2 regions of the Enterococcus italicus genome follow, and region 2 is predicted to be linked to the other one. Evidence: riboswitches for the same ligand, from Rfam matches in the RefSeq annotation. Region 2 holds a riboswitch; the other holds the start of a gene.
The links. A riboswitch is a leader RNA that binds a small molecule or an ion and turns the genes downstream of it on or off. The one in region 2 is predicted to bind thiamine pyrophosphate.
Positions count from the first base shown of each region.

Region 1 (12,112 bases), 1.1 Mb from region 2:
GGTCTTTGGCGTAGTAGCGAATCCTAGCTCGTCGTGGGTATTATGCTATGCTGTTAGGAACAATCGCAAAGACGCGTGCAGTAAAACCAGTTGCCTCTTTGATTTTCGTCGCTCCGACAAAAATGATTCCACCTGTTGCTGGAAGCTCTGAAAGATTCGTCAAGACTTCCACCTGATAATTATTTTGCGTTAGCCAATACCGCTCTCCCACCAAATCATTATTTTTGCGGTAATCAATAGCGGCATCTGTATCCAATGTCTCATGGCCAATCGCCTTTACCTGACGCTCTTCATGTAAAAACTTTAATGCTTCCAGTGACCAGCCCGGCGTATGCGAGTTGCCATCTTCATCCTGATTGTAGAAATCAGCAGGCTCATCAAATCGCGCAGACCATCCACTCGCAAAGGCAACAAAACTATCCGGTGAAATCTTGCCATGCTTTTGTTCAAATGCAAGGATATCTTCGACCGACAATCGGTAGTCATGGTTTTGCTTGACTTGCTCTTCTTTGTGAATCACATACAATGGAAGCACAAGTTCTTTTAATGACAACTCATCCAAGCTTCTGCCTTCCTCCCAAAAATGGACAGGGGCGTCAATATGCGTACCATACTGTGAGGCCAATGTATATTCTTTGGCGTAAAACCCATCCGCCGCTACTGTAAAAAGTGTCTGCTCTTCAATCGGTTTAAACGCTGGAAAATACGGGATTTCTGGATGAACCAAATGGGTCAAATCAATCCACTCTTGTTGCCTCAAAAAAGTCAGTTGTTCCGTTAAGTTACTCATAGTATGCTCCCTCCATTATCAAAAGGTTTAAATTTGACTTAATATAACAGAGCCACGTTACTTTGTCAAAAGCTTTCTAGTACAAATAATTGCAGGATCTTATCCTTTTGCGACGACCAGAGTTTTCGTAGCAATTCGTTCAATGAAACGAGCATCATGCTCAACAAAAATCATTGTCGGCTTTGCCATAAGAATAACTTCTTCGAGTTGCTTGTGATTAAATACATCTAGATAATTTAAAGGTTCATCCCAAACGAATAAATGTGCTGGTGTAGCCAGTGATTTAGCCAATTCTACTCTTTTTCGTTGCCCCATACTCATGTCTTCGATACGAGTATGAAAAACTGATCTTTCCACTCCTAGTTTTCTTAAATTATTTAACAACTCTTCATAAACTAAGCCATTCTTTTGCGCAAACTCCGCTAAAGTCCCTCGATTGTCCTCATAATTTTGGCGAACAGTGCTAATTTTCAGCCCATTGGCAACTAACAGTGTACCTCGAGTAATCCCTGAAAATTCACCTATTACAGATTTTAAAATCGAGGACTTACCCGACCCATTTACGCCACAGACAGCTAGCCGTTCCCCTTGATTTACTTGAAAATCCAATGGTTGAAATAGCGACTGATCATATTCAAGTTGTAGTGCCTCTGCAGTAAGAACTGTCTGATGATGTGAGATTTGCACATTCATTTTTAACTCATCAACATATTCCTGGTCCTTTAAAAGTGTTTTCTTTTCATTTGCTTGCTTTTGTATTCGTTGGACGATGGCTTTTGATCGTTTCATTGCTCGGGCAGCATCGGCGCCAATCACTCCTTTATTCAGTCCTCTTTTTTCCGTATCCACAAAGCCTCGTTTGCGATTTACCTTGTCTTTTTCTCTGAAATGAGACCATTCTGCTTTTTCAGTCGTCGATTGTTCCAGCCGATTAATTTCTCTTACTAATTTTTGATTTTTTTCCTGTTCAAACTTATCTTGCCGTTCTTTCTGCTCTTCATAGATGCTATAGTTTCCTTTAGAAAGAACCAATTGACTTTTCTCAATAGATAAAATGTGGTTAACCACTGCATCGACAAATGCTCGATCATGGCTAACTAACATGAATCCTCTCTTCTTACTTTTCAAATAAGTAATTACTTGTTGACGTGCAAGCATATCTAGATGGTTGGTCGGCTCGTCAATCAATGGGTAAGCTTTCTCGTCTACGAATAATCCTGCTAACAGCACTTTCGTTTGTTCTCCTCCAGATAAAGTGTCAAATGGTCGCCATAATACATCCTCAGAAACTTCTAGTAATCGTAATTCTCTCTCAACCTTCCAAGTCTCCCCATCTGAAAGATCTTGCAGGATTTCGAAAGTCATTCGTCGCTTATCCGGCACTGTTTGTGGGAAATAGTAGAGAGTTTGTTGATGACAGATCATCCCTTGATAAGGCAATATTCCTTCTAAAAGCTTTAGCAGTGTTGTTTTCCCCCTGCCATTGCGACCAATCAAGCCTAGTTTCCACTCAGTTTGGATTGTTAGGGTTGTTTTATCAAAAATATTTTTTTCTTGGCTATCATAGCCAAAGGTGAGTTTTTTTAATTCAATGGTAGACATTGTTCGCCCTCATTTCTTTGAATACCTGGCTATTTTCAAGATTGATGAGGGCACGCAAAAAAAGACCCTCTATTGCAACTAAACCAATCTTGAAAATCTGCACACTTAGTCCTTGTTAGATCCTAAGTCTTTATGCAGCTTCAACAAATTGGATTAGTTAATCAATAGAAGATCCCTCACTTTCTACTGTTAGTAAAACACAACTAGAGACGAAAAACAACTATTCGTCTTTATTTGCGATCATGCTGCTCACCAATTAGTTGTGTTCAAAGAAGACAGTGCGATTAATCCTCGATTTGACAAACATAGAACCTGAATTGACGATTGAACAATTATGTTTCAATTTCAAAAAATAGTCCGTATTAACTTCAAGACCTCAGTAAACCAGCAGGAAATGAAAAGTGGTAATCATACAACCTATCACCTTTTATTTTAAACAAAAAAGAAGCCGCGAGAATTGTTTTCAAAATGCTTTCGCACCAACAATTCTCCGACTTCGTGGGTTTGGCACCCAATGGGACGTGAGGGGTTCGAACCCGCGACCCGCTGATTAAGAGTCAGCTGCTCTACCAACTGAGCTAACGTCCCGTACCAAAAGTACTTTTACATAGTATCACCCGTATCAGAAAAATGCAAGAGACTTTTGGAAGAAAAATAACAAATCTTGTTGTTTACTTTGTTTTATTTAAAGCTTGAGCATCTTTCGCTGGGCAGCTACAATTGCACTGTTCACAATACTTTGATTTGCCCGTTACTTGCCGATAAACAATGTAGGCTGCTGTCGCAAAAATTAAGACTGCTAAAATAATCGTGGCCATTTTTTACCCTTCTTTCATACTTGGTACGACAGTCGTTACTTCAATAATTCGTTCTTTTGGTTTACGGACAATTTGATAGACAAGGAATGCAAGTACAAGCACGCTTAGGGCTGTTTCAAGACCAATTGTTCCCCCTTCAAATAACACATGACCAAATTGATACGTCATAAAGCTGACCAGATACGCCAAGCCGCATTGGTAACCAATTGCCGTCATAGTCCATTTTAACGTCCCCATTTCACGTCTGATTGCACCAATCGCTGCAAAACATGGTGCACATAAGAGATTAAAGACTAAAAATGAATATGCTGCGACAGGTGTAAAGTCGGCATGCAACATTGACCAGACTTCCTTGCCGTTATCTGAGACTGATCCAAGATGACCATATAAGATACCAAATGTTCCGATAACATTCTCTTTGGCTACTAATCCGGTAATCGTCGCGACAGCTCCTTGCCAGACCCCCCATCCAAGTGGTTTGAATATAGGAGCAAGCCAGCCACCGAATGTAGCAAGCATGCTTTGTTCACCTGGTACTTCTTGCAAGACAAAGTTAAACTTGAACGTAAACCAAATGAAGATGGTCGAGACAAAGATAATCGTACCGGCTTTTTTTACAAATGACTTGGCACGAAGAAAGGTTTGGTTCAAAATACTTCTTAATTGTGGCAAATGATATGCAGGTAGCTCCATGATAAATGGTGCCGGATCTCCTGAAAAAAGACGAGTCTTCTTTAAAGCAATCCCAGATAAGACAATTGATGTGATACCAAGGAAGTAAGCAGATGGTGCAACCCAGCTTGCATTTGGAAAGAAGGCGCCAGCGACTAATGCAATAATTGGAAGCTTTGCGGAACATGGCATAAAGGTCGTAATCATGACAGTCAAGCGGCGATCTTTTTCGTTTTCAATCGTCCGACTCGCCATGACACCCGGCACCCCACAACCAGTCGCAATCAACATGGGAATGAACGACTTCCCGGAAAGGCCAAACTTACGGAAAATTCGATCCATTACAAAGGCAATCCGTGACATGTATCCACAGTCTTCGAGAATGGCTAAGCATAAAAACAAAACAATTAATTGTGGTAAGAAGCCGAGAACTGCTCCGACGCCTGCGATAATGCCATTAATGATTAAATCTTGCATCCAGCTTGCCACTTGCCATTGGACCAAAGTTTTCTCTACAAAGTCCGGCACAATGGAGCCAAAAAGCACATCGTTTACCCAATCCGTCCCAAATCCTCCGATACTTTGAATCGCTAAGTAATACATCCCCCACATAATAAAGGCAAAAATCGGTAACGCTAAGACACGATGGGTCACCACGCGGTCAATATGATCACTCATCTTTAAGAAATGACTTTTTTCATCTACTGTACACAATGCCATGAGCTTTGTAATAAATTCATAGCGTTCATTGACCAGAATTGCATCGCTACTATCTTGAAAAATCTTTTCAGCAATTGCTACAATTTCTTCAATTTCTTTTCGCTGCAAGCTACTTAAATCTAGCTCCTCATACGCACGAGTATCTCGTTCAAAAAGCTTGATGGCGTACCACCTTGTTTGACTTGTACAGACGGTGTTGCCTAATACATCACTAATTTCATCTAAAGCTGCCTCTACGCGGGCATCATAGGACGGGTAATGGACCGTTTCTGGATTGTTTTCAATCATATGTGTCGTTGTCTTCATCAACTCATCGATACCTTGCTTTTTGATTGCACTGATTCCGACGACTGGTACTCCTAATCCATATGCGAGTTTCTCCAAGTTAATCGTGCGGCCATTCTTTTTCATTAGATCCATCATATTCACTGCCACCACGACTGGACTGCCGGTTTCCATGAGCTGCGTGGTCAAATACAAATTCCGCTCCAGATTGGTACCGTCTACGATATTGACAATGGCAGTCGGGCGACCTTGAAGAAGATAGTCTCTAGCGACAATTTCTTCCGGTGTGTATGGCGCAAGTGAGTAGATACCTGGAAGATCTTGAATTAAGATTTGTTTGTTCTTACGATAAGTTCCCGATTTTCGTTCCACAGTAACACCTGGCCAGTTACCGACGGATTGTGTCGCGCCGGTTAGCAAATTAAACACGCTCGTTTTGCCACTATTGGGATTACCAGTCAGTGCAAGTTGCCATTGATTCATACTTCGTCCACCCTTTCCATCAAAATATGTGCTGCTTCTTCTTTGCGAAGCGTCAATGCATAGCCACGTAGCTTCACTTCAATCGGATCACCAAGAGGAGCTAATTTTTGAACGGTAATGGTCACATTCTTTGTGACACCCATATCCATCAGACGACGATGGACCGCTCCTTGACCATACAAGTTGACGACTTTGCCTGTTTCACCGACTGTAAGCTGATCTAGAGATAGCCATTCATTGTGGCTTGTGACTTCACCCACTTCTATTTTTTGGAGCAAAGCGACTTCCAAAGCAACACGGGTCTTTTGAACAGATACGATGGCACTTTTTGCATCACGCTGAACAACGGTCACGCGATTGCCTTTTGTTAAACCTAATCGTTGCAAATGAAAGCGTACAGAATCTTCTATTGTTATATTATTCACTTGATAAATCACGCCAATTTCACACTTATCTAATGTTGTCATTGTCTAAAAAAACTCCTACTATCTTTTTTAGATTAGTGATAACCTATCACTCTATTTGCAATTGAGAATCATTATCATCAATGTATACCTATTTTTAAAGACTGTCAATTTTATCTTTATAACTTTTTCTTCACAAGAAAAAATTCTTTGACTAATTCTTACTAATTTAAGTTTCCCGTTGGTGTTGTCTTATCAAGTTTTCTTTTATTATTTTCATAAATAAACACAACAATTAGTGTCACATTGAATTCACAAACACAATATATAGTATATTTATATTGACATTTTCAGCTTGCTACATTAGTATTTTCTCATAAGCAAGTTTCATGTACTGGAGGAATATACTATGAACGTAAAATTATTTTCAAAGAACAACTGCATGCAATGCAAAATGGCAAAACGCTTTTTAACAGAAAATGACGTCACTTTTGAAGAAATTAATATCGATGATCAACCTGAATATATTGACTACTTAAAAGAACATGGCTTCCAAAGTGTGCCTGTGGTTTTATCTGATGCTACTGCGGCTATTATCGGCTTCCGCCCAGATCAATTACGCCAATTAGCAAGTTAATTCACAGATTAAAAAAAGCAATGATGTGAGTTGGATTTGACGGTCCCTTGACGCAAATCCTTCTTTTTTATTTCAAGAAAAAGAAAAGGTTGTGTTTTCATGAGTTTAAAAGCATTAGGTGACGTTACCTATTTTAAGTTAAATAACGAAATCAATCGTCCTGTTAATGGACAAATCCCTCTACAAAAGGATCAAGAAGCGCTCGCAGCCTTCTTAAAAGAAAATGTCGCACCAAATACGAAGACATTTGCATCCATTCACGACAAAATAGCCTATTTAGTAGAAGAAGAGTACCTTGAAGAAGAATTTTTAAACAAATACCAGCCAGAATTTATCGAGCAGCTGTATGCTTTCCTAGCAGAACAATCATTTGCCTTCCATTCATTTATGGCTGCGTACAAGTTTTACTCTCAATATGCCCTAAAGACCAACAATGGCGAAGAATACTTAGAGTCGTATGAGGATCGCGTCGCATTTAACGCACTTTATTTTGCTAATGGAGATGAAGAATTGGCGTTAGCTTTAGCAGATGAAATGATTCATCAACGCTACCAACCAGCAACACCAAGTTTCTTAAATGCTGGTCGTAAACGTCGTGGGGAATTGGTGTCTTGTTTTTTAATTCAGCTAACAGATGATATGAATTCCATTGGTCGTGGCATTAACTCGGCACTGCAATTGTCTAGGATTGGCGGCGGTGTCGGGATTACGTTGTCTAACTTACGTGAAGCTGGTTCACCTATCAAGGGTTATGAAGGTGCTGCAAGTGGCGTGATGCCTGTCATGAAATTATTCGAAGACAGTTTCAGCTACTCTAATCAACTTGGCCAACGTCAAGGCGCTGGTGTCGTATATTTGAATGTCTTCCATCCAGATATTATGACCTTTTTGTCAGCGAAAAAAGAAAATGCTGACGAAAAAATTCGGGTAAAGACTTTGTCACTTGGTGTGTTAGTACCAGATAAATTTTATGAACTGACCCGTAAAAATGAAGAAATGTATCTGTTCAGTCCATATAGCGTCGAACGTGAATATGGCGAACCTTTCTCATATATTGATATTACTGAAAAATACGATGAGTTAGTCGCAAATCCACGCATTCGTAAAACAAAAATAAAAGCCCGTGATTTAGAAAATGAATTATCAAAATTACAACAAGAATCCGGCTATCCTTATATTATCAATATCGATACAGCGAACCGTGCCAATCCTGTACACGGCAAAATTATTATGAGTAATCTTTGTTCTGAAATTTTACAAGTACAAGAGCCTTCATTAATCAACGGCAAGCAAGAGTATGACGTCTTAGGTACCGACATTAGCTGTAACTTAGGCTCTACGAATATTGTCAACTTAATGAGTAGCCCTGACTTTGGTAAATCAGTACGAACAATGACGCGCGCGCTGACTTTCGTCACGGATGCATCAGATATTGATGTCGTACCATCCATTCAAAATGGGAACCATTTAAACCATACGATTGGACTAGGAGCGATGGGCTTGCATACTTATTTTGCGAAAAATCAAATGGAGTATGGTTCACCTGAATCGATCGAATTTACAGACATTTATTTCACATTGTTGAATTACTGGACTTTGGTGGAAAGCAATACTATCGCAAAAGAACGTCAACTAGTCTTCCATAATTTTGAAAAATCAAGCTATGCAGACGGCAGTTACTTTGATAAGTATATTCAAGGAAACCATCAGCCAAAATCAGCGAAGGTCAAAGAATTATTTGCCGGCGTCTTCATCCCGACAAGTGACGACTGGCAAGCATTAGCTGACAACGTGAAACGTGATGGCTTATACCATCAAAATCGCTTAGCTGTAGCACCGAATGGCTCAATCTCTTATATTAATGACACGAGCGCTAGTCTACACCCTATCACACGATTGATTGAAGAACGCCAAGAAAAGAAAATTGGAAAAATCTACTACCCTGCCGCTTATTTATCAAATGAGACGATTGGCTACTATAAATCAGCATATGATATGGATATGCGCAAAGTCATCGACGTCTATGCGACTGCCCAACAACACATCGACCAAGGAATGAGTATGACACTTTTCTTGCGTTCGGATATACCTGAAGGACTGTATGAATGGAAAACGACGACCAAGCAAACGACTCGCGACTTAAACATCTTGCGCCATTATGCGTTTCATAAAGGAATCAAGTCCATCTACTATGTTCGGACATTTACAGATGATGCAGAAGAAATCGGAAGCAACCAATGCGAAAGCTGCGTAATCTAAGCAATATCTAATTGAACAAGGAGTGAATAAGATGGCAAATACCTACTATGAAGCAATTAACTGGAACGAAATTGAAGACGTCATTGATAAATCAACATGGGAAAAACTAACCGAACAATTTTGGTTGGATACCCGGATTCCTTTGTCCAATGACTTAGACGACTGGCGCAAACTCAGTGAACCTGAGAAACAACTAGTCGGTCATGTCTTTGGTGGGTTGACGTTACTAGATACGTTACAATCAGAGAGCGGCATCGATCAATTACGTAAAGATGCGCGGACACCGCACGAAGAAGCTGTATTAAATAATATTCAATTTATGGAATCGGTCCATGCGAAAAGTTACTCTTCTATTTTTAGTACACTAAATACCAAAAAAGAAATCGAAGAAATCTTTGAATGGACCAATACCAATCCATACTTGCAGGCCAAAGCCGAAAAAATCAATGAAATCTACAAGCACGGTACACCGCTCCAAAAGAAAATCGCCAGTGTCTTTTTAGAAACATTTTTGTTTTATTCTGGTTTTTATACACCTCTCTACTATCTAGGAAATAACAAACTAGCGAATGTCGCCGAAATTATTAAGCTCATCATCCGTGATGAGTCTGTCCATGGAACGTATATCGGCTACAAGTTCCAGCTAGGCTTTCAAGCACTTCCTGAAGCAGAACAAGCCGAACTCAAGGACTGGATGTACGACCTGTTGTTTGAACTTTATGAAAATGAAGAAAACTATACAGACGAACTTTACGGAGAAATTGGCTGGGCGGAAGAAGTGAAAACTTTCCTACGCTACAATGCCAACAAAGCATTGATGAATATGGGTCAAGACCCTCTCTTCCCTGACAGTGCCAATGATGTTAACCCAATCGTGATGAACGGCATCTCTACAGGTACAAGTAACCATGACTTCTTCTCACAAGTCGGTAATGGCTACCTGCTAGGATCTGTAGAAGCAATGAAGGATGAAGACTATCTTATCGGCTTTGATTAATCCCCCATCTCTTTAGTGGTGCATCAGCAATTGCTTTTCTATTGCTGATGCATCACTATTTTTTTTAATCTCGTAGCAACTAGCCAATTCACCCATTCTTTGCTACACTAAATTGGAATAGAACATTTGGGGTGCCCAGAGGCTGAGAACATACCCATTGAACCTGATGCAGTTGATCCTGCCGAAGAGAAATGTTAGGAAGAACCTATCCTTTTTGCGGTCTCGCATCCCTCTTTGCTTCTATCACTAGAAGATAAAAAGGGATGCTTTTTTCTTTGTAAAAGGAGGACACACTGTGAATAACGACGAACAGGAACTCCTGTTGCTCGCAACACTGGAGCAGATGCAAGAACAGCTACTGACTATCCTGGAAAGATTATTGGTGGGATTTCACACAGAATCCCCACCTGCTCGGAATACAAACGAGCTGCAACTGTATCTGAAAGAGACTCTTGAAAAGCTGGATTTTACGGTGGAAACTGCGCCGTTTTATAGGCAGGATACATTGCTTTGGGCTACAAAAGAAGGCACGGATACTGAGCATTACCAAAGCTTAATCTGGAATGGCCATGTCGATGTCGCTGCACTGGAGTCACTCGCTAACTGCAGACCAATCCGTTTGAGTTGGTAAAGAAAGGCTCTCGGCTATTTGGACGTGGGGTCAGTGACATGAAAGGATCAGTTGCGTGTGTTATTTGGTTAGTACAAACCTTTCATCAATTGAAGATTCATTTGCCGGGCACCCTCCTTTTGCAATCCGTTGTAGGGAAAGAAGCAGGCGAAGCTGGGACCAAAAAATTACTCGAATCTGGTCAAACAGCAGACTTTGCAATTGTTGGTGACACGAGTGATTTACAGTTTCAAGGTCAAGGTGGCGTCATTACTGGCTGGATTCAATTGAAAAGCCCCGAAACCTTTCACGATGGCAATCGGATGAAGATGGTACACACTGGTGGAGGACTTTTTGGTGCCAATATGATTGAAAAAATGACCATCCTGATTCAAGCGTTACAGACTCTGGAACGACATTGGGGCATTATGAAGTCCTATCCTGGATTTGAGCACGGGACAAATACGATTAATCCCGCCTATATTGAAGGTGGGATTCATCCCGCATTTGTGCCGAACAATTGCCGGCTATGGATTACTATCCACTTCTATCCAAATGAATCGATTGAACAAGTGACAAGTGAAATTGAAGCACACATTCTTGCCACAGCCAAAGCAGACCCGTGGATGAAAGAAAATCTCCCTACATTTGAATGGGGTGGTGAATCCATGCTTGTAGATAAAGGAGAAGTCTTTCCGCCACTAGCACTTGATCCTACCCATTCAGCAATGCTTGAATTGGCCAAAAGTCATGAAGCGCAAACAGCATCAAAACCTACTACTACCATGTCTACATCTGTTTCCGATGGTGGATGGTTTGGTGCCTATGACATTCCAGCAGTGGTATATGGACCTGGTGAATTATTGCAAGCACACAGCGACAACGAATCCATTGAACTGGACCAATTACTTACCTACAGCAAAATACTAGGAATCTTCCTGTTACGTTGGCTTTCCACCAAGAAGACCGTGTGAACAAGCCTTAACCAAAAGAAAAAAACTTTCAGATCTGAGAATTTCACTCAGGTTTGAAAGTTTTTTATAAAATTATCTAACTATAGAGCAAAAAGATCGTCGCCGCTCTTATTGTCTAGACCTGGGTGGATGTCAAAGCGAACCACACCCACTGCTACGTCTTTCGGTAAGATCCGTTTAATCATTGCCGTTCCCTCAACACCAAAACCACCACATAACTCAATTGCCTTAATTCCTTCTTTTTCAAGTTCCGTTGCCGCTTTTACCGCATCAACATAATCCTTGACACCAACTGTCGTCAAATTGACTTGAGGTGTATGAATCGTTGACCGATCCTTTTGATAGTCTGCTTCAGGTGCTAGAAAAATAAATGCTGCTTCTAATGCCATAATCATTCCTCCTTCATTTAAGAAAGCGTATTCATATTCCGCTTTTAGTTTAGCACAAATCGAAAAAAAAAGAAGGATTTCCCCCTCTTTTGTGAGAAAAAAAGTATGAAACGCTACTCTCCCCATTGATTTGGTGACCATAATTCACCATCTAATTGTCCTCTAGCCTGTTCGATTCTTTTTCCTTGTTCCATTAGTAAGTCTCTTGCAGCAAGTAACAGCGCTTTTTGCTTATAATCTTTGCTTTCTTGCGCCAATTGCACCAATTGTTGTGCTAGCCACTCAGCTTTTGTTTCCAATTGACTCACATCCCTTCTAAATAGAGCTTCAACTCATCTAATTCTGAACGCGTATGAACAAGTTGCGTGATGGTTTCTTCTAAAATGGGCGCTGCTTCTTTAGGAAGGGTCGCCAAATTAGTCGCCGTCAAGGCACGAATCAGCCATTCTTCGCGTTCTTTTAAAGAGTCACT
Region 1 covers NZ_JAMRVB010000001.1:441,451-453,562, reverse strand. The annotation lists gene NE257_RS02100 (cyclase family protein) at 41-790, opposite strand; gene abc-f (ribosomal protection-like ABC-F family protein) at 890-2,392, opposite strand; tRNA gene NE257_RS02090 (tRNA-Lys) at 2,908-2,980, opposite strand; gene NE257_RS02085 (FeoB-associated Cys-rich membrane protein) at 3,064-3,210, opposite strand; gene feoB (ferrous iron transport protein B) at 3,214-5,370, opposite strand; gene NE257_RS02075 (ferrous iron transport protein A) at 5,367-5,837, opposite strand; gene nrdH (glutaredoxin-like protein NrdH) at 6,184-6,411, shown strand; gene nrdE (class 1b ribonucleoside-diphosphate reductase subunit alpha) at 6,511-8,670, shown strand; gene nrdF (class 1b ribonucleoside-diphosphate reductase subunit beta) at 8,702-9,667, shown strand; TPP riboswitch at 9,785-9,874, shown strand; gene NE257_RS02055 (zinc-binding metallopeptidase family protein) at 9,963-10,298, shown strand; gene NE257_RS02050 (acetylornithine deacetylase) at 10,292-11,251, shown strand; gene NE257_RS02045 (DUF6506 family protein) at 11,332-11,640, opposite strand; gene NE257_RS02040 (hypothetical protein) at 11,754-11,948, opposite strand; gene NE257_RS02035 (NAD(P)H-dependent oxidoreductase) at 11,945-12,112, opposite strand, start outside.
Region 1: it holds a riboswitch for thiamine pyrophosphate, as region 2 does, so the genes downstream of both, NE257_RS02055 (zinc-binding metallopeptidase family protein) here and NE257_RS07435 (ECF transporter S component) in region 2, are expected to answer to the same signal.

Region 2 (20,346 bases):
GAAAATACCATGGTTTGTCTCCCCTTTGCGAATTTGTTCATACAATATTGGTCGCGCATCCTTAAAGACTGGAATTTCTCCTCGTACAGGCAAAATCGCAGCAGCATCTACCTCTCCGCGCGCGATGCATTCTTGGTCATCTAACTCGAGAATGATTTCTCCTAAAGGGTCAATAATCATCGAATGACCTGGAAAATGATTTGCAGGGTCAGCACCTACTCGATTGACCGCTATGAAAAAGGCTTGATTTTCAATTGCCCTAGCTTGCAGAAGCTTGCGCCACTGTGCTAAGCGTTGGACAGGCCACTGGGCACTAACAATATAGACTTCAGCGCCTTGTTGAGCTGCCAAGCGATACCATTCTGGAAAGCGCAAGTCATAGCAGATAAATGGACTGATTGTCACTTGTTTGTTTTCAAAAAATGCAAGCTTATTACCAGAAGCTAAGTAGCGATCCTCGGCCATTAAGCCAAATAAATGCGCCTTATCATATTGCGTCAGTACGGATCCATTTTCAGCAATGACATAAGTACGATTGTAAAAATCCGCCCCTTCTTTCACTGCTACCGAACCACCGACAATCGTCACATGATACGTTGTCGCTAACTCTTTTAGTAACTGCAATGTTTCTTGACCGTTATAATCTGCTATCTCTTCTAGGCGCGTCAAATCATACGCGGTGTTCCACATCTCTGGCAATACCACAAGTTCTCCTGGCTGTAAGTTTGCTTCTTGAAATAGTTCTCTGACGTGTCGTTGATTTTCTTTTGGGTTTCCAAATGCAATATCCATTTGCAATAAGACTACCGCTATCTTTTTCATGCCGTGTCCTCCTTTTTGATACCTATTTTCTGATATAAAAAAGCCCTTTTCGTCTAGACGAAAAGGGCGAAGCTCGCGGTACCACCTTTATTATGTTATCTCTTATGTTAACGGACATCTCACCGTCGTCTCAGCTTTAGAACCAAGACACCGCTCCCAGCTCATGCTAAGGTCTGCCATCTATCTATTTTCACCAACCATAGACTCTCTAAAATCTGCCAATACCTTATCTTCTGTTCATTGCGTTTTCATCATTTTCTAATAATGATTAGTTTACGCAAACTTGGTTGGTCTGTCAATGCTGTTTAGTCGACGAGTGTCGTTTGTTTGACGTCTTCAATCGTTTTTGTCCCGGCTAGTTGCATCGTGATGGCTAATTCCTTGTTCAAGTGATCAAAGACAGAAGTCACGCCTTCTGCTCCACCTAAGAACAAGCTATAAATAATTGGACGACCAAGTGCAACCACATCGGCACCACTTGCTAATGCTTTGAAGACATGCTCGCCGCGACGCACACCTGAGTCAAAAATAATTGGTACGCGTTTGCGAACAACTTGTGCGATTTGTGGCAATACATCAAATGACGCTGGCGCACCGTCTAATTGTCGTCCGCCATCATTGGACACCCAAATGCCATCAGCACCAAATTGGATGGCTACTTCGGCATCTTCTGCCGATTGAATCCCTTTGACAATGACAGGTAAGCCAGACATTTTTTTGATTTTTTGGATATCTTCTGGCACGATGGCTTGTTTTGCTGCAGCATATATTTCTGAAATGCCTTTTCCTTTGCCTTCACCGGCACCAGACGCTTCACTAAAAGCGGCTAAGTTTGGCATTGGTAATGGGAAGGTGAAGTCATTGACGATATCTTCTTCACGGTAGCCACCAAGTGTTGAATCGACTGTTAAAATAATGGCTTTTGCACCTGATTGGACAGCCTTATCAAGTAAAAATTGATTAAATGCATCGTCTTTACTCATATACAATTGGAAAAATTGGGGCGCATCTGGAGCCGCTGCTGCTGCATCTTCAATTTTGGTATTTGCATACGTACTAATCGCAAAAATAGAGCCCGCCTTGGCTACCCCAATGGCCGTATCGACCTCCCCTTTGACATGCGCTAAACCTTGCGCGGCAGAGGGAGCTTGAATGATCGGTGTTTTTAAAGGAATACCGAATAATTCAGTCGACAAATCCACATGATCAATAGCTTGTAATACGCGAGGAATGATTTTTTTCTTTGAGAAAGCTTGCGTATTTTCACGTAATGTCCATTCGTCTTCTGATCCGCCACGAATGTACCCAAACGCTCCTTTGTCCATGTCTTCTTTCACTGCTTTTTCTAAAGATGAAAGATTGACGATTTTAATTGGATGTTCTTCTTTACTTGTTGTATAGTCCATGATTACTCCACTCCTTTTTCTTCTTTACAGTGGCTATCATACAAATCTTACAAAAAGTAAGCAACTGATAACACTAAAGAAATTCAAGACAGCATCATTCAATCCCATGCAAAAAACCAGAAGATCCGCAAGCTGTTTCTCAAACTTTTGGTCTTTCTGGTTTCTTGCTTATAGCTAATGCTGTTATTCGGATGTAGTAGGGCGACTGCATGGTGCTCAAACCACCCACAGACACTCTTCTTAAATTAGGATGGCAACAGTTTGATATGGCATGAGCGTCATGTCTTTCATTACTTGCGTTTCTTGGTTGCTGATTAGGACCTGACCAGCTAAAAATTCATCAGGTAAAGCAATCGTTGCGTTTGTAGCTGATAAATTATTCATTACTACTAGTTTTTGATTGCCTAGTTCTCGGATAAATGAAAAAACTTGCGAATGATTTTTCTCATAGCCTTGATAGCTACCTTCTGCAATAATCGGATACATTTTGCGTAGCTGAATCAACCGCTGATAGAACCCAAAGATTTGCGGATTCTTTCGCTCCTGTTCGACAGAAATATTCGCATAATCGCCCGGCGCAAGCCACGGTGTTCCTGTTGTAAATCCACCGTTATTCGCCGTTTGCCACTGCATAGGAATTCGTGCATTGTCCCGCGATTTACTTTGAACAATCGCCAGTGCTTCACTCGCTGATTTGCCCTTAGCTATGAGCATCTGATAGGCATTTTTTGATTCGATATCATCAAATGCATCAATCGTGTCATACGTCGGATTAAGCATGCCGATTTCTTCACCCATGTAGATAAATGGCGTGCCTCGATTCAGATGAATCATCGCCGCTAACACTTGGGCACCAGCCACGCGATATGTCTGCCAATCGACAAAGCGATTAAGCGCTCTAGGCTGATCGTGATTATTCCAAAACAACGCATTCCACCCGTCGTGCTCGCTCATCCCTTCGCCCCATTCATGGAGAATCTTGGTTAGTTGGTGGAAGTCAAACTTACTCGTCGTCCACTTTTCACCAGCTGCATAATCCACTTTCAAATGATGGAAGTTAAAAATCATCGATAGCTCGTGACGCGTTTCTTGGGTGTATAAAACACCATTTTCAATCGTCGTCGAGCTCATTTCACCCACTGTGATCGTACCTCGTGGGCCAAAGGTGGCTCGATTCATTTCATGAATGTAGTCGTGGGCAATGGGTCGGTCGGTATATTCGGCTTTGCCAATACCATCAGCCGCGTCTTTTATGTGCTCATCTTTGCCAATGACATTAATCACATCAAAGCGTAGGCCGTCCACACCTTTGTCCAACCAAAAATCCAATACCTTTTGTAGCTCTTTGCGTACATCAGGGTTACGCCAATTTAAGTCGGCTTGGGTCACATCGTATAGATGCAAGTACCACTTGCCCGTTTGGCCAAATGGCGCCCATGCACTACCGCCGAACTTGGATTGCCAATTCGTCGGCTCATCGCGTAACAAAAAGTAATCTTGGTACTTCTTCTCTCCGGCTAACGCTCGTTGGAACCATTCGTGCTCGGTCGAGACATGATTAAAGACCATATCCAACATAATACCAATACCATATGTTTTGGCTTGAGCGACCAACTGCTCAAAGATTGCCATCGTGCCAAATATAGGATCGATGGCTTGATAGTCGGCCACATCATAGCCATTGTCTTTTTGTGGGCTCGGGTAAATAGGACTTAGCCACAGCATCTCTACTCCTAAGTCAGCCAAGTAGGGTAATTTCTCAATGATACCTGCTAAATCTCCGAACCCATCACCATTGTGGTCATAAAAAGATTTCGGATAGATTTGATACACTACTTTCTGTTTAAAAGACATTTGAAAACTCCATTCTACGTTCTTAGTTACGTGACTGCACATGCATGATTGCTTGTTCTTTCGCGACTGTGCCAGGTTCTAGTACTGGATCGACTTGATACTCTCCGGAATTGGTAATAATGACTGGTGTTTGAGTCTGATAGCCTGCTGCTTGAATTGCTTCTAAATCAAACGCCAATAATTTTTGGCCACGCGTTACATGGTCACCTTGCTTCACAAGTGCGGTAAAATGTGCACCATTTAAATTCACCGTGTCCATACCGACATGAATCAATATCTCTACTCCTTGGTCATCAATTAAGCCAATGGCGTGCTTGCTTGGGAATAATAAGCTAACCATCCCTGTCACCGGTGCATACACACTGCCTTCAGTCGGCTCAATCACCATGCCTTGACCCATCGTTCCTTGTGAAAACACCGGATCAACTGCATGACTTAGGGGGAATAGTTGTCCGTTTAAAGGTGCATAAATATCTTCATCTACTAGTGTTACAGGCGCTACCGCTGGCTCTAAAGTTGCATCTATTGGGGAAATCGCTTCGCCTACGCGGTCAATTTTGTTAAATAAGCCTGTTTTTCTAAAAATCAACGTCAAGAGAAATGGTACGACAATGGCAATTATCATGCCAATGGCAAAGATCAGATAGTACTTCGGCATGATGGCTAAAATACCTGGTAGTCCACCGACACCGATTGAAAAAGCTCTTACTCCGAAAATCGTGACAAACATACCAGCTAGACCACTACCGATCATTGCCGCCACAAAAGGATACATGTATTTTAAATTTATCCCAAACATTGCCGGTTCAGTTACACCTAACCAAGCAGAGATAACTGATGGTACTGAGACTTGTTCTTCTTTCTTGTTGCCACGGTGAGCAAAGACTACAGCTAAAACAGCCGCACCTTGTGCAATGTTCGATAGACAGATCATCGGCCATAAGTTTGTTGATTTAAAATCAGCAATTAATTGGGAATCAATGGCTAACGTTGTATGGTGCAACCCAGTAATAACGAGCGGCGCATACAGTGCACCAAAGACGGCGCCAAACAACCAATTGACAGAAGAAGTTAAACCAGCATTTACAACGGTCGAAATTGCTGAGCCAATATGCCAGCCAATCGGTCCGAGAATCAAATGAGCTGCTAGAATCGTCGGAATCAATGAGAAGAACGGCACGAAAATCATCGAGACAGCTTCAGGAATATGCTTTCTGAAAAATCGTTCCAAGTAAACGAGCAAGAATCCAGCTAACATTGCTGGTATGACTTGTGCTTGGTAGCCAATTTTTTCCATTGTAAAGAACCCAAAGTCCCAGGTCCAATTCTGCGCAATCTCAGCCGCAGTCGTGCTATTTACGGCATATGCATTCAATAGCTGTGGTGAAACCAACGTAATCCCGAGGACAATCCCAAGAATTTCCGTTGTCTTCATCTTGCGAGTAATGCTCCACGTAATGCCGACTGGTAAGAAATGGAAGATGGCTTCACCTGGTAACCACAAAAAGCTATTGACTCCATTCCAAAAAACAGACGACTCTGTGATGGTTTTCCCAGCAAGCCACCCCATCGGAACAGCTTCTAATACATTACGGAATCCTAAAATCAACCCTCCAACAATAATGGCAGGTAATAATGGCGTGAATATTTCTGCTAAAACAGTAATTGCACGTTGGAAAAATTTTTGATTTTGCTTGGCAACTGCTTTTACATCTTCTTTACTACCACCTTCAATTCCAGCAAGACTTACAAATTCTTGATAAAAAGAAGGCACTTCATTTCCAATAATGACTTGAAATTGTCCAGCATTGGTAAAAATACCACGGACAGCATCTAACTCTTCAATAGCAGGCTGATCAGCTTTCTTCGGATCATTGAGTACAAACCGCATTCTCGTTGCACAATGTGTCACCGCTGCAATATTGTCTTTTCCACCAACGAGGTCAATCAACGACTTAGCATCTTTTTCAAATTTACCCATAACCTTTCTCCTTTCACTTGTAGGTACAAGTTTTATATCTTTATCATACCTGTTAAATAGTTTGTTGTAAAACGCTTTCACATTTTTGGACAAATAATTAATGAGAATAAAATGAGAGAAAAAACTATATTTGTATTCCTTAGCTACAAATAACTAAGGATTGTTGTCTGACTGATTCATACTTGTTTGATTAATAACAGTCAACCAACAAATAAACTGGTATTTAAATTAATTTTCTCTCATAAAACGTTTTCTTGAATTTTCACCGTATCTACCTTATACTTGTTTTAACAAATACGTACAAGTTGAGGTATCATAATGAAAGCTTATGAATCCATGTATCAATTACTCGAAAATCGCATTTTAAAAGAACAAGTCAAGCCCGGTGAGTACCTTCCGAGCGAGCATCATTTATGCCAACAATACAATGTGTCCCGCGATACCGTGCGCAAAGCACTTAGCCTTCTAATGGCCAATGGATACATTCAAAAAATCCAAGGGAAAGGCTCGCTGGTACTAAAGCGCGAGCAGTTACGCTTTCCCATCTCTGGTCTGACAAGCTACCAAGAATTGCAACACTCTTATGGTTATGATGGGCGCACCGTTGTTGAGAAGCTCGTCAAGCGTGTCGTAACTCCTGAGCTGGCGGAAAAGACTGGCTTTGTACTTGATAGCTCGGTATGGGAGCTAGTTCGTACGCGCGAGATCGACCATGCGAAAGTAATTTTAGATCGTGACTACTTACTATGTTCAGTCATCCCTTACCTTGATACGGAGATTGGTGAAGACTCCATCTATCGTTACTTCGAACAAGAGCTCCATCTACAAATTGCCTTTGCCGAAAAAGAAATTCGCATCGATCAATTACGGGATGAAGATCGTACACTCTTAGATCTAAATCAAAATGATCATCACATTGCGGCTATTAATAGCCGCGTATTTCTAGCGAATGCGCAGCAATTTCAATACACTGAAAGCCGTCACCGCGTCGATAAATTCCGCTTTTATGACTTTGCTCGTCGCAATCCTTCGACCTACTAAAAAAGGGAGTGACAATCGTCATACTCCCTTTTTTAGTAGCAAAAGCAGCTCTCTTGAAATAAGGCACAAATTCTCAAAAATTTGAAAAACAATTTTCGGAATTTCTGACTTATTTTTTTAGAGCTAAACGCTTTTGTTTCAACCTTGCTAATCAGTGGCTCAAAAGCAGCTCTCTTGAAATAAGGCACAAATTCTCAAAAATTTGAAAAACAATTTTCGGAATTTCTGACTTATTTTTTAGAGCTAAACGCTTTTGTTTCAACCTTGCTAATCAGTTTACTAATGTTGCGATGATTTCTTTTAGCTGTGGTACGACCGTTTGTTCAAACCACGGATTTTTCTTTAACCAGCGACCATTTAACGGCGACGGATGAGGTAGTGGAAAGTACTGCGGTAAAAATGTTTGAAATTGCTGCACTGTCGTTGTCAAATTCGCCTTATTGTGCGGCAAATAATACGCCTGCGCATACCTTCCTACCAGAATTATCAGCTGAACATCGGGCATCAGCTTTAAGCAAAGCGGATGCCATTTCGCTGCGAATGATTTGCGCGGAGGCAGATCCCCCGTTTTCCCTTTTCCAGGATAATAAAAATCCATCGGCAAAATGGCCAAGTCGTGCGACTGATAAAAGGTCTCATCAGATAGTCCTAGCCACGATCGCAATCGTTTCCCACTCTGATCGTGCCAGACTATCTGTGACGCTTGCGCTTTTTTCCCCGGGGCTTGTCCGATGATTACCACTTTGGCCTCAGGATGGATAGTGTACAGCGGATGAATGCCTTGCTTAGTGTATATCAGATTATCTTCATCTTGCTCAATTGCTACTCTTAACTGCTTGGCATCCATCCACAGCACCTCCTATAAAAAACTCTTCAATTTTGTCTAAGACCGCTTGTTCGTTATTAGAACCAATTACTTGAGACGCCGCTTCTTTGACCGGCAACAACGCATTACCCATCGCATAAGAATGCGTCACTTCTCGAAACATTCCCACATCATTCATATTGTCGCCAAATACGGCAATTTCATCTTTATTAAGTTGAAATTTCTTTTGCAATTCGCGAATACCGACTTCTTTGCCGGCACTATTAGAAATAATATCCAGTGCTTGATGGCCACTTGTCACCACCGTTAATTCTTCACCGAAAACATCGTGTAGCTGTTGATTCGCATTGGCAAGCTGCTCAGCTGGAAAATTTAAAGCAAACTTAAAAATATCGTCAGGTATCGGCTGTTGCAAATCAATTTGGGTAATGTGGCGATAAAAAAACTTCACGTGGGCCACAAAATCTTGAGGCAACTGATGGTGAATATAGACCCCTTTTTTGCCTGATAAGACTAGGCGATGGTCGGGTAATTCGTCTTTCAAGTAGTTTAAAAGCGGGCGATGAAATTCTTTGGCGATGGTCTTGACACGTACTTGCTCGCTATGGTAACGAATATCAGCACCATTGTCGGCAATATAAAACAATTGCTCACCCAAATCTGGAAAATAATCCACCAAGCGCCAGTACTGATTGCCTGAAGCAACCACAAAATGCATCTGCTGTTTTTCCATCTCTTGTTTGATTGACAAAAACCGCTCACGATCATACGTTTTCTCATCATTTAGGAATGTGCCGTCCATGTCCACCACTACTGCTTTAATTGTCACACTCTTTCTTCCCTTCCTACTTACTCTTTCTAGTATAAACGATATCAAAAAAAAGAAAAAGAAAGGGTCTCCCCTTTCTATACGGACGCAATCGACAATTGCTCTCTTTCATATCGTTTCCTCAACGCCAACGCTTGCTCTGGATAATCTGTATGAAACCCATAGACATGACGCTCAAAACACATCCACATCTCCGGTTCACTATTGACCGTAAACGGGCACACGTCTTTATCTAAGTCTGCTAGTTCCAACTCAGATTGAATAAACCACGCAAAATTCGCATCGATTCGATTGACTACCGTAAAATAATTCGCGAATGCCACCGTCACGACCGATCCAATGGTCACCCATGCTTTTGGTGTCACTGGATCTATTTCATGTAGTCGCTGCAAGGTCAATAAATTAAAGCTCGAATACGTCACGGTAAAGGGCCAATTTTTTGCATGTGTCAGTTGTACGACTTTTTCTTCAATCTGGGGGTAGTCTATCTGGTCGGTCTTTAGTTCAATCGTTAAAATCCCTTGGTACTTTAACTCAGCCAATAAGTCCAAGACTTCAGCTAAAGTCGGTATTGGCTCATGCTCGTAATGAAGAGAAAACCAACCACCCGCATCTACAGCTTTTAATTCCCTCAGTGTCTGATCGATTACCCGCCCTTTTCCGTTCGTCGTTCGATTAATGGTTTCATCGTGAATGACAACCACCTGACCATCTTTTGTGACCTGCACATCTAGTTCAATCCCATCAACACCAATGCGGACACTTTCTGCAAAAGCAACCAACGTATTTTCAGGATGTGTCCCCTTGCTTCCTCGGTGAGCAAAAATTTTCGTCATTTTTTCCTCCTACTAGCTACCTAGCATCCCATCACAAACTCGTTTCGAAAGCTACTTTCAGTTTAGCATGCGTATGTTAACTTTCGTTTAGCTTTGTGTAAAATCTCTGCGCATCCTCTACTTGTGATCTACATTGTAATTTACAGTAAATTTCCAAGATATTTTCTTTGAACAATCACTAATCCTATGCTGTCTTTGGCCTTGGAAAATGAAAGGATGGATACACATGAGAAAGTATGCTGCTGAATTTATCGGAACATTTGCTTTAGTCTTATTTGGGACAGGAGCAGTTGTGATCGCTGGATCAGGAGATACTCCAAACAGCGCTTTAGGGATCGGCTTGACTTTTGGTTTAACCGTGACTGTCATGGCATATGCTGTTGGTGGTATTTCAGGAGGACACTTTAACCCAGCCGTTACGTTGGGAATGGTAATCAACAAACGAATCGAATCAAAAGATGCTATTTTTTATATTATTGCTCAATTTTTAGGTTCGTTAGTTGCTTCTGCGGTTTTAGGTGTCTTTATTAATGGATTAGGCCTAGCTAGTGATAGCTATGGTCAAACAGACTTCGGTGGTAGCGTTGGCTTAGCCATCTTCACTGAAATCTTAACGACTTGCTTGTTTGTTTTTGTCATCTTGATGGTGACAAGCAAAAAATATGGTGTTGGCAATTTTGCACCATTTGCAATCGGGGTAACGTTGAGCTTGTTAATCGTCTTAGCACTAAACATCACTGGCGCTTCACTGAACCCTGCTCGTAGTTTTGGTCCTGCTATTTTTGCTGGTGGATCAGCTCTTACTCACTACTGGGTTTACCTTGTTTCACCATTAATTGGTGCGGCAATCGCTGCTTTTCTTGCAAAATACATGGGTAGCGAAGAAGCATAACTATAAAGCTGTGACAAAAAATTAGCTTCGTGCATGAGCACAGAAATTCCGAAAAGTGCGTAGAATGCATATATGAGCATGAAATATATCTAACATTTAGCTAATTGGCTGCAATTTAAAATCACGCTATACTTTACGAAATGAGATACATTTTACATGAATCACACGAAAGCCAACCCTATTGCGAGTAGGGTTGGCTTTTTGTTCGTTGCGACTGCGACTTAATTATCGTCTTTCTCGTCTAATCAATGAGAAAGACGATAACTAGTGTTGGGATGTTATGGTTCAAAACGATGTATACTCCATTGTTTGACGGTAGGCCCGTTTACTGTCACACCTTTGATTCCTTGATAGATTCACTTAAGGTCGCCCAGTGATTGGTCGGACCGTGGCCATGACCAACTGCGATGCCTTGCTCGATTGCCCCTTGAATGAATTGTTTACCAATCAAGATTGCTTCTTCTAATAGCGTGCCTTTCGCTAATTCTGCCGTAATACACGCCGAAAACGTATCGCCTGTCCCGTGCGTATTTTGCGTTTCAATTCTTGGGCCGCTTAACCACTTAGACTCACCTGAAGCAAACAATACATAATCGCGCGCCTGCTCTCCTACTTGGTGACCACCTTTAATAATGACGTGCTTGACTCCAAATTGTTGAATCATCTTGGCGGCCTTCATCATATCCGCCTCTGTATGTATCTCACAATCAGCTAGCACTTCTGCTTCTGGAATATTCGGTATCACAATTGTCGCAAGCGGCAACAGCTCTGTCCGAATACTTGTAATCGCATCGGCTTCTAATAACGGATGCCCACCTTTGGCAATCATCACCGGGTCAACGACTAACGGTCCAAAATCGACCGCTTGTAAGTTCTTCACCACACACGCTACGTGTTCACGATCGGCTAGCATCCCAGTTTTAGCTGCACGGATCTGAAAATCAGCAGCCAGTGATGCGAACTGGGCATCAATAAAGGCTGGTGGGATGGGGTAACTCTCTTGTACCCCTAATGTATTTTGTGCGGTCAATGCTATGACGATATTCATCCCAAAGGCATGGCGTGCTTGAAATGTTTTCAAATCCGCCTGCATACCTGCACCACCACCTGAGTCTGAACCGGCAATCGTTACGACTTGTGGCGTCTCATTCATTTCCACTCCTCCAATATGCTACTTTATTTTGAAGTGCCTGCACCTTTGCCTTCACGTCTGTCGCTTTCATAATTTCACTGACAATCGCCACACCGGCAATCGGGATATCCTGAAATGATGCTAGGTTGTCTTCTTTTATCCCGCCGATCGCTACGACCGGTATCTTAACTGCTTGAATCACAGCTTGCAGCGCCTCAAATGAAGTGACTGGTGTTTGTTTGGTCTGAGTTTCAAACATCGCACCAGTCCCTAAGTAATCGGCACCTTCTTGCTCTGCCTGCCGCGCTCGCGCTGTCGTTTTGGCCGACACACCTAAAATTTTATCGGGACCAATCAAGCCTCGCACGACATGGACGGGTAATTCATCATCGCCAATATGGACACCCGCTGCATCGACAGCTAGACAAATATCCACTCGGTCATCAATAATTAGCGGAATGCCATAACGATCCGTGATTGCTTTGACCTTCAGTGCTTTTCGATAAATCGCCTGCGTCGCACCCGTCTTTTCCCTTAGTTGGACAATCGTCACGCCAGCTTGACAGGCTTCCTCTACAATTTGTAAAAAGGTCTGATCATCATAATCGTAGCTACCTGTGACTAAATATAATCTGTAGTCTGCCATAAGCTACCTCCTCGAATATCTGCCGCCCACTCTACTTGATTCATCAATAAGGACAGCTGATTCAATGTCTCTTGACGGAAATTAGCCAAGCCAGTCGTGCGTTTCCGTGCTGCTTCTCCGCATAAATTAAAATAACTAACAGCGGTAATCGTCGCTACAAACGCATCATTTCCGACACCCAGTAATGCGGCAATTAACGCACCCACAATATCGCCCGTTCCTGTAAAGCGATCCAATTCCGCAACGCCATTTGCCAAAAAGGAGGCGTGGGTACTTGATACGACCAAATCTTTTTCACCCGTCGCTAAATAGACCGTCCCTGGATGTTGGTTCGCCTCGGCTTGCATCGCCTTAGCTAATAACAACAACTGCTCCTCCTCTTGGTCTTCAGCACTAGCATCTACTCCCCGCGCATTACTCTGTAAGCCACAATAGGCACGCATCTCTGAACTATTGCCTTTAATGACAGTCGGTCGATAAGCAGCTAGCTGATGCGCCAACTCATACCGCAATTCGGTAGCAGCTACCCCAACAAGGTCAATCACGACAGGCGTCTGTGTTTGCTCAGCAAAACGACCAGCCGCCAATAAATTCTGCTCCCGCTTCATTGATAAATGTCCGAGATTTAACAGTAAGCTATTGGTTTGATCGAATAATTCCGCAAATTCACGCGCATCGTCTGCCATAATCGGCTTAGCATCAATATAGAGCAACGCATTGGCCATTGACTCACAGGTGATTTCATTGGTAATGCATTGCACTAACGGTGAATTGGTTAGCGGAAAAATACCTTGTGTCAACCGACGAAACGAATCATTGCTATTAAACAGCACCATTGTTCATCCCTCCAAACAGTCGTTGTACTCGTCTAAATGGTTGTGTTTCTTTTAATTTCAACAATACGAAAAAGCCAATAATCGATCCCGAAATCGCTCCACCAAAGAAACGTGGCGTATATAAAAACCAATACATGCCTTGCTGGCTACCGGTGAACCAGACCATCACTGGATACGAAAGCAACGAACCAATCAAGCCAGTACCGATAATTTCACCAATCATCGCACCCCACACTTTGCCAGTATATTTATAGCCAACACCTGCTAAAAAGGCCCCAAATAATGCCCCCGTCAATGCTAATGGCGGAATACCTAATAATGTCACGCGAATAACGGCACAGACAAAAGCCATAATAGTCGCATAAAGCGGGCCAAGTAACGTCGCTGCAATGACATTCATCACACTCGACATCGGTGCCATCCCTTCAATTCGAAACAACGGTGACAACACAACATCTAGTGCAATCATCATGGCTAATAAACTAATTTTTTTGACATTTATCGTTTGCTTCATTTTCTTACCCCCTCATTCCTGCTGGCCATTTTTCCAATTGATAGGCCATCTCCCAAAATGCATATTCCATTTTTGCACTAATGACAAACGCAGTAACCATTTGTTCTTGTTGTTCTTGCGAACTTTCTTGATACAAGTAATTGAGCAAGGCGCATTCTTTGTCAATGGCACTCTCTTCGCCACCATACGTCTCAATCCACTGCTGGTAATAAGGATTTGGTGACTGAATGCCAGCTTGCATTAAGGTTTGACCAATCTCAGCATACAACCAAGAACACGGCAACAGACTCGCAGCGGTCACCCAATCATTGGCCTCTACTAATTGCCGATACATGTGTGACACATAATGATAGGCAGTTGGCGCAATCGCGGTCTCCTGCAGTTCTTTTTCATCAATCCCCAGTTGTTGAAAAAAATGCGCCCGTACTTGTAGTTCCCCTTCAGCTAAATGAGCCCCATTTTCCCGCATTTGCTCTGCTAACTCAGGAATCGCCGTCCGCTCAGCTACCAGTGCATACAGACGAGCAAAGTGCGTCAAATAATAGCAATCTTGAATCAAATAATAACGAAATTTCTCCATTGGCAATGTGCCAGCCTGTAACTCTGTCAGAAATGGATGCAGAAAGCTCCCTTCCCAATAAGGTTTTGTTTGCGCTCTAACAATCTCGGTAAATAACACGCTCATCTCACCACACTCTCTACTATTAATAAACCATTGCCCATAAGAATAAATACCATTGCCCAGATACTTGCAGACCGAGCTAGATGCCATTTTTCAAAATGAGTCCGCGTCCCATTCTCCATAAATCCCCGCGAATACATCGCCTCCGTATACCGATCACGCCAATTCATCGCTAAGAAAATCGTCTTCACATAATAATATGCTGACCATGGATAAAGCCGCTTTCCTCTTAAGAGACTCGCATCCCGCATATCGCTGACTTCGCGTCGTATCTCTGGTGCGGCATGCACGACGACTAAGATTCCGTAGACAAACGTCGGCGGTACTCGATATTGCTCCAACACCAATAAACATTCTTCAAAATCAACGCTCGCGACAAAAACAAGGCCCAATGCCGCAAATGCATACGTCCGAGTCAATAAGACCCACGCATCTGATAGACCATCTCCTTGAATCATCACCGACCAAAACGTCGTAATCGCTGGAATAAAAGGAAACAATAGTAAGACCCATATGAAGCCCCATTTTCTCGTCACAAAGAAATAACCCAACACGACAAGGAACAAATACACATTCAACCAAACCGAATACGTGAACGAGACTTCAATCGTAAAAAAGAACACCGCAAAGATAATTGCAGGTATCGCAGTGATTTTCTCTTCCATCAGTGCACCACCTCCTGTAATTTCTGCTCAGATAGATGCATATGATGCTCACTCACACCTACTAACGGTTCAAGACGATGAGAGACGATTAAAAAATTCGTCTGCTCTTTTTTTTGGGCAAGCCAGTCCACAAAGTACTGACACGCACGCGCATCCAAGCCAGTAAATGGTTCATCCAATAGTAAAAACTTGCGCTCTAAACTCAACATCGTAATCAGCTGGATCATCTTTTTTTGTCCTTCGCTTAGCTGATAGAGGCCCCGGTTCAGTAAATGCTGGATCCCCAGCTCTTCCATCGCTTGAAGTTGCCGCTGCTTAATCGCTTCACTCGGCTCTTTCGGAAATGCCAACTCTTGATCCACGTGTAACGTGACAAATTGCTGCTCCGCATGTTGCACCGCTAGTGTCATTTGCTCATACAACTTCTTTTTCCCAAAGCGACGGGATAGTTTCTTGTCTTCTAAAAACATCGCGCCGGTGTATGGATGCAGCTGCACCATCGCCCGCAATAAGGTCGATTTCCCGACGCCATTTTCACCGGTCAGCGTAGTAATTCCTTGCTTAAACGCCACAGTTTGAGGTGTTACTAATGGTTTCGTTCCTTGATGAAGTGCCACTTGTTGCAAGGTAAAAAGCGTCGTCTGTGACGCGTTTGCTTGCGTAAGCTTGCCGAGCGGTTGCTGCGTTGCTAATTGCGACACAGATTGATCGGTCAGCTGCCCGCCTTCCATTCGGATAAAGCGATCGACGAAAGGCGCATAGTCGGTCAACTCATGATCAGCAATCAAGATTAGTCTTCCTTGATTACGCAGATCAGCCAATTTCTCAATCAACCATTTTCTTGACAGCGGATCAACACTAGCGAATGGTTCATCTAGTAGTAAGATAGGGGCATTCATCGCTAACAACACCGTCAAGGCCGCTCGTTGCTTCTCCCCACCAGATAGTGTCGCCAACTCTTGATGCAGCAGGGACTCCATCTTCATTTCATGAATCGCCTTGTCCATCCGTTCCTTTGCTTCTGCAATCGCAATGCCGCTATTCTCCATAGCAAACATCAGCTCTCTGCGGAGCGTCCGCATGGTGAATTGCTGACTAGGATTTTGAAACATCAACCCAATTTGTTGGGCTTTTTCTGTCATGGTTCGTTGCGCATTGTTTTGCCCGTTCACCAAGATTTCTCCCTGATAGGTCGATCCGTCAAACCCAGCCACCGTATGGAGCAATGTCGTCTTCCCACAGCCGCTATCACCTGTCAACAGAACAAATGAGCCTGCCGAAAACTGGGCTGATAATTGATTGATAATAGTAGTAGCTTCTTTTTGAACAACTAACTCGTTTATCTCGATGCCTTTCATTAATGCGACACACTCAATCCTTGTGCCTTATGGAAAAGAGTCACAATTTGTTTCGTCAAAAAGATACCAAAGAAGCACACCGATGCAAAACGCACCACAAACAAGGCCACTACCATCCAAAAGCCATAAGTAGCATAACCGTATTTAAAGAATTCATAGATAAAGCTAAACACTGTCGTTCCAATCGCACCATAAAACAATGGCAGCGTATCATAGCGACGGTAACCAGTAGCCATAAATCCTACTTCTGTCCCCATTCCTTGAATAAACCCTGAGATTAATACACTCGCCCCAAAGTAAGAGCCATACAGCATTTCTGCTAACGCGGCGAAAACTTCACCTAATACTGCACTTCCCATTTTTGGGATTAACATACCTGCTACCGGTGCTGCCATGACCCACAGCCCAAATAAAATTTCATTTGCAAAAGGTGAGAAGCCAAATGGTGTCAATGCTGCTTCAAGTAACGCATAAAGTACGCCGGCCCCCATAAATACCGCCCCAAATAAAAATGCCAGTAAGGCTAAAAATACAACTTGTGGTAATGTCCACTTCGCTTTTTCCATCAAAAAAACCCCTTTTCTTTTTCCTAACTAACTAAAGGAACAAAAAGGGGCGAGAGCAAACCATCCAAAATACCCGTCAATGAACTAGTCACTAACGGGTACGATCTTATGATTTAAACGACATTTCCCTGCGACAGCATTAACTGCATCAGGTTCAATGGGTATAATCTCAGCTTTACGCACCCCAAATGTTTCTTTATTTAATTGTGAAGTTATTATACCATGTATTTTTCACAAAGACTAGAAAACCTTTCCAAATTTTTCCCAAAAATGTGATAGCGGACTTTTAAGCCGGAATCCAACGACGAAACAGTATGAACGACACTAAAAAGCCCAGAAAAGCCAACAGTTAAGGAACAACTTTGGCATGTTCTGGGCACTCGGCTTATAGCTAGTGCTACCTCAGCCTGTTAATCATTAAATTGCGGATTCTCCACGTTCCCCTGTACGAATGCGGACCGCTTCTTCTACTGGGTAGACAAAGATTTTGCCATCGCCAACGTTGCCAGTCTGGCATGTTTTGACGATTAAATCAATCATTTGTTCCACACATTTGTCTTCTAATACAAATCCCACTTTAATCTTCGGCACAAACGAAGTGATGACTTCTTGACCACGAACATAGTCTTTCAATCCTTTTTGATGCCCAAATCCCAATACTTGGGTCACCGTCATACCGATTGGATTTTCTTCAAATGTGTTTAGCATCGCGTCTTTTAAATCATCTAACGTTTCTTGTCGAATAATTGCCTCGATTTTTTTCATAGCGCTCCTCCTCGTTTGTCTGATTTTAAGAATCTAGTCCCATAAATGTTGGGTAGGCACTTTCATCATGTTCACTGCGATCTAAGCCAAGCGCTTCATCTTTCGCTGATACACGAATCGGCATAATCAGTTTCACAATCGAAATGATAATAAAGCTAGCAACACCTACATAAACAATCGTGATGACTGTTGCTTCTAATTGAGCGACAAACAAATCAACACCACCATAAAGCAAGCCAGTGCTACCATTTACTGCTGGATCAGCGAAAATCCCTGTCACGATTGAACCAAAAATTCCACCCATACCATGACAACCAAATGCATCCAACGAATCATCGAAGCCTAATTTTTGTTTAATAATCGAAATGCTATAGTAACAAAACGGACTAACTAATAAGCCAATGACGATTGAAGACCAGATAGAGACAAAGCCAGCACCTGGTGTAATCGCAACTAATCCGACAACCCCACCAGTACATGCACCTACAAGTGTTGGTTTACCCGTAGCAAATCGTTCCACTGCCATCCAAGAAAGCATCGCTGCAGCTGCAGCAGTATTTGTTGTTAAGAAAGCTTGAATTGCAATGCCATCAGCGGCCAAAGCAGAGCCGGCATTAAAAGCAAACCAACCAAACCATAAAAAGCCAGTTCCTAAAACGACGAAAGGAATATTGTGTGGACGATATTCCGCTTGTTTAAACTCACGACGTTGACCTAATACTAAGCACAAAATCAACCCAGATAAACCAGAGCTGATATGAACAACAGTCCCACCAGCGAAGTCAATTGCACCTAGACCAGCGATAAAGCCGCCGCCCCATACCATGTGGGCCATTGGTGCATAGACAACAACTAACCAAATTGCCAAGAATAAGAAAATTGCCGGGAATCTCATCCGACCAACAACCGATCCTGTAATAATAGCTGCTGTAATTAATGAAAACATCATTTGGAATATAGCGAATAAGCCATCCGGAATGCCGCTACCTTCTGTCATGGATACGCCTTGGAAAAAGATATTATGCAGATTCCCTACAAAAGTCCCATCTCCACTAAATGAAAGCGAGTAGCCGACTGCTACCCAGATGATTGAAGCAAGCCCCATCGTTCCAATTGACATCATCATGGTGTTTAAAATATTTTTTCTTCGTTCTAGTCCTCCGTAAAAAAATGCGAGTGCCGGTGTCATAATAAAGACCATTGCACTACAAATGAGAATAAATGCGATATTTCCTGTTTCCATAGACTTGACTCCCTTCAACGTTTCAATGATTGGTTTTTTATCTTCCATGTTAGATATACTAACATCATTCATTAGGGAAAACTAGCTATTTTTTCATCAAACTTACAGAAAACAAGTTAAAATACAAATTGCGAACACTAGAACTAATAATATTCTGTATTTTGTCCATATAATTAAAAAAAATTTAGGAGCAGCTAGTAGCTGTTCCTAAATATGATAGATTTCTTTATATTGAAATTCTTACAATCTAGTTACGACCTCGTCCACCACCGCCAAACGAATTAGTGGAAGCTGCTGAACCATCTTGTGAAACATTGGTGACAGTCGATGTTAAATCCAATGTCCCTAATTGCGTCCCACCTGAAACAATGCCATCTACTGAAAGACCGTTTGTCGCATCGCCACTAAGCGTTCCACCTTTCACCAAGACGTAGCTTTCATTCGTCAATAACTTCGCTGTGGCAATAACCAAGTGTTGGAATTCTTTGGTCGGACTGACAGCAATAATCGTATTTCCTGTACTGTCTTTCAAGCTAATTAATGTATCGACACTTTGCGTACTATCAAAGTAAATACCAACTGACGTGACAGTCGAGTCATCGCTGACATTTTCAGCCATATCTGTCGTACCTGACGCCACGAGCGTTCCACCCGTTAACGTAAAGTCACCATTGTAGTCTAGCGCACCATTACCTCCTTGTGTCGGTCCATATACCGCCACCGTTCCACCAGACATTTTGATATTACCGTTACTATCTAAACCGTCACCTTCTGCATCGATCGTGATAGTACCGCTAGTGATTGTGATTTCTTTGCTGTCATCAGATGACTCACCTCCACCACCGAAGGAATCTTGACCAAATTGACCGCCACTTGATGAGTCACTGCCGCCAGCTGCATTAATCCCATCATCGCTTGCCGTAACTGAGACTGTGCCGCCACTAATGGCAACCACGCTACCTTCCAAGCCTTCATACGAATTTTGAATCGTCACAATACCGTCTGAAATCGTCGTTGTATCATCTGCATGGACACCGTCATCTCCTGATTGAGCCGTTACGATTGCACCAGATAGGGTCACATTGCCATTGGCGTGTACACTATCGTCAGCACTATTGATAGTAATTGTACCACTAACTAACTCGATATTGCCGCCAGCTTTTAATCCTTTGTAGCTTTCATCCACACTTACGGAAGAATCATCATAGCCATCTGCCGTCTGAATGGTGACTTTTACGGCTTCCGCAGTACTGGCTTTGTTATGAGAAACGGCACGCTGTATCGCGATACTGCTAATGGCGATACCGATGCACTCGTCATCGATAAAAACGGTGACTTCTCTATCGTCAATGAAGCAACGACCGACGCTTCAGAACTAACGGACGCCGAACAAATTCTATCATTTGGTCCTGCTTTGGTCGAAGATGGGGAGATCACTGTCAATGAGTCCTC
Region 2 covers NZ_JAMRVB010000001.1:1,515,386-1,535,731, reverse strand. The annotation lists gene NE257_RS07515 (carbon-nitrogen family hydrolase) at 1-822, opposite strand, end outside; gene NE257_RS07520 (pyridoxal phosphate-dependent aminotransferase) at 1-11, opposite strand, end outside; gene NE257_RS07510 (lactate oxidase) at 1,128-2,228, opposite strand; gene NE257_RS07505 (alpha,alpha-phosphotrehalase) at 2,469-4,082, opposite strand; gene treP (PTS system trehalose-specific EIIBC component) at 4,105-6,063, opposite strand; gene treR (trehalose operon repressor) at 6,382-7,104, shown strand; gene NE257_RS07490 (uracil-DNA glycosylase family protein) at 7,376-7,951, opposite strand; gene NE257_RS07485 (Cof-type HAD-IIB family hydrolase) at 7,920-8,759, opposite strand; gene NE257_RS07480 (glycerophosphodiester phosphodiesterase family protein) at 8,837-9,595, opposite strand; gene NE257_RS07475 (MIP/aquaporin family protein) at 9,822-10,487, shown strand; gene thiD (bifunctional hydroxymethylpyrimidine kinase/phosphomethylpyrimidine kinase) at 10,819-11,646, opposite strand; gene thiE (thiamine phosphate synthase) at 11,633-12,265, opposite strand; gene thiM (hydroxyethylthiazole kinase) at 12,241-13,101, opposite strand; gene thiW (energy coupling factor transporter S component ThiW) at 13,088-13,615, opposite strand; gene tenA (thiaminase II) at 13,620-14,294, opposite strand; gene NE257_RS07445 (energy-coupling factor transporter transmembrane component T family protein) at 14,297-14,962, opposite strand; gene NE257_RS07440 (ABC transporter ATP-binding protein) at 14,962-16,320, opposite strand; gene NE257_RS07435 (ECF transporter S component) at 16,320-16,886, opposite strand; TPP riboswitch at 16,995-17,083, opposite strand; gene NE257_RS07430 (P-II family nitrogen regulator) at 17,304-17,651, opposite strand; gene NE257_RS07425 (ammonium transporter) at 17,677-18,894, opposite strand; gene NE257_RS07420 (carbohydrate-binding domain-containing protein) at 19,142-20,119, opposite strand; partial or broken gene NE257_RS07415 (phosphodiester glycosidase family protein) at 20,102-20,346, shown strand, end outside.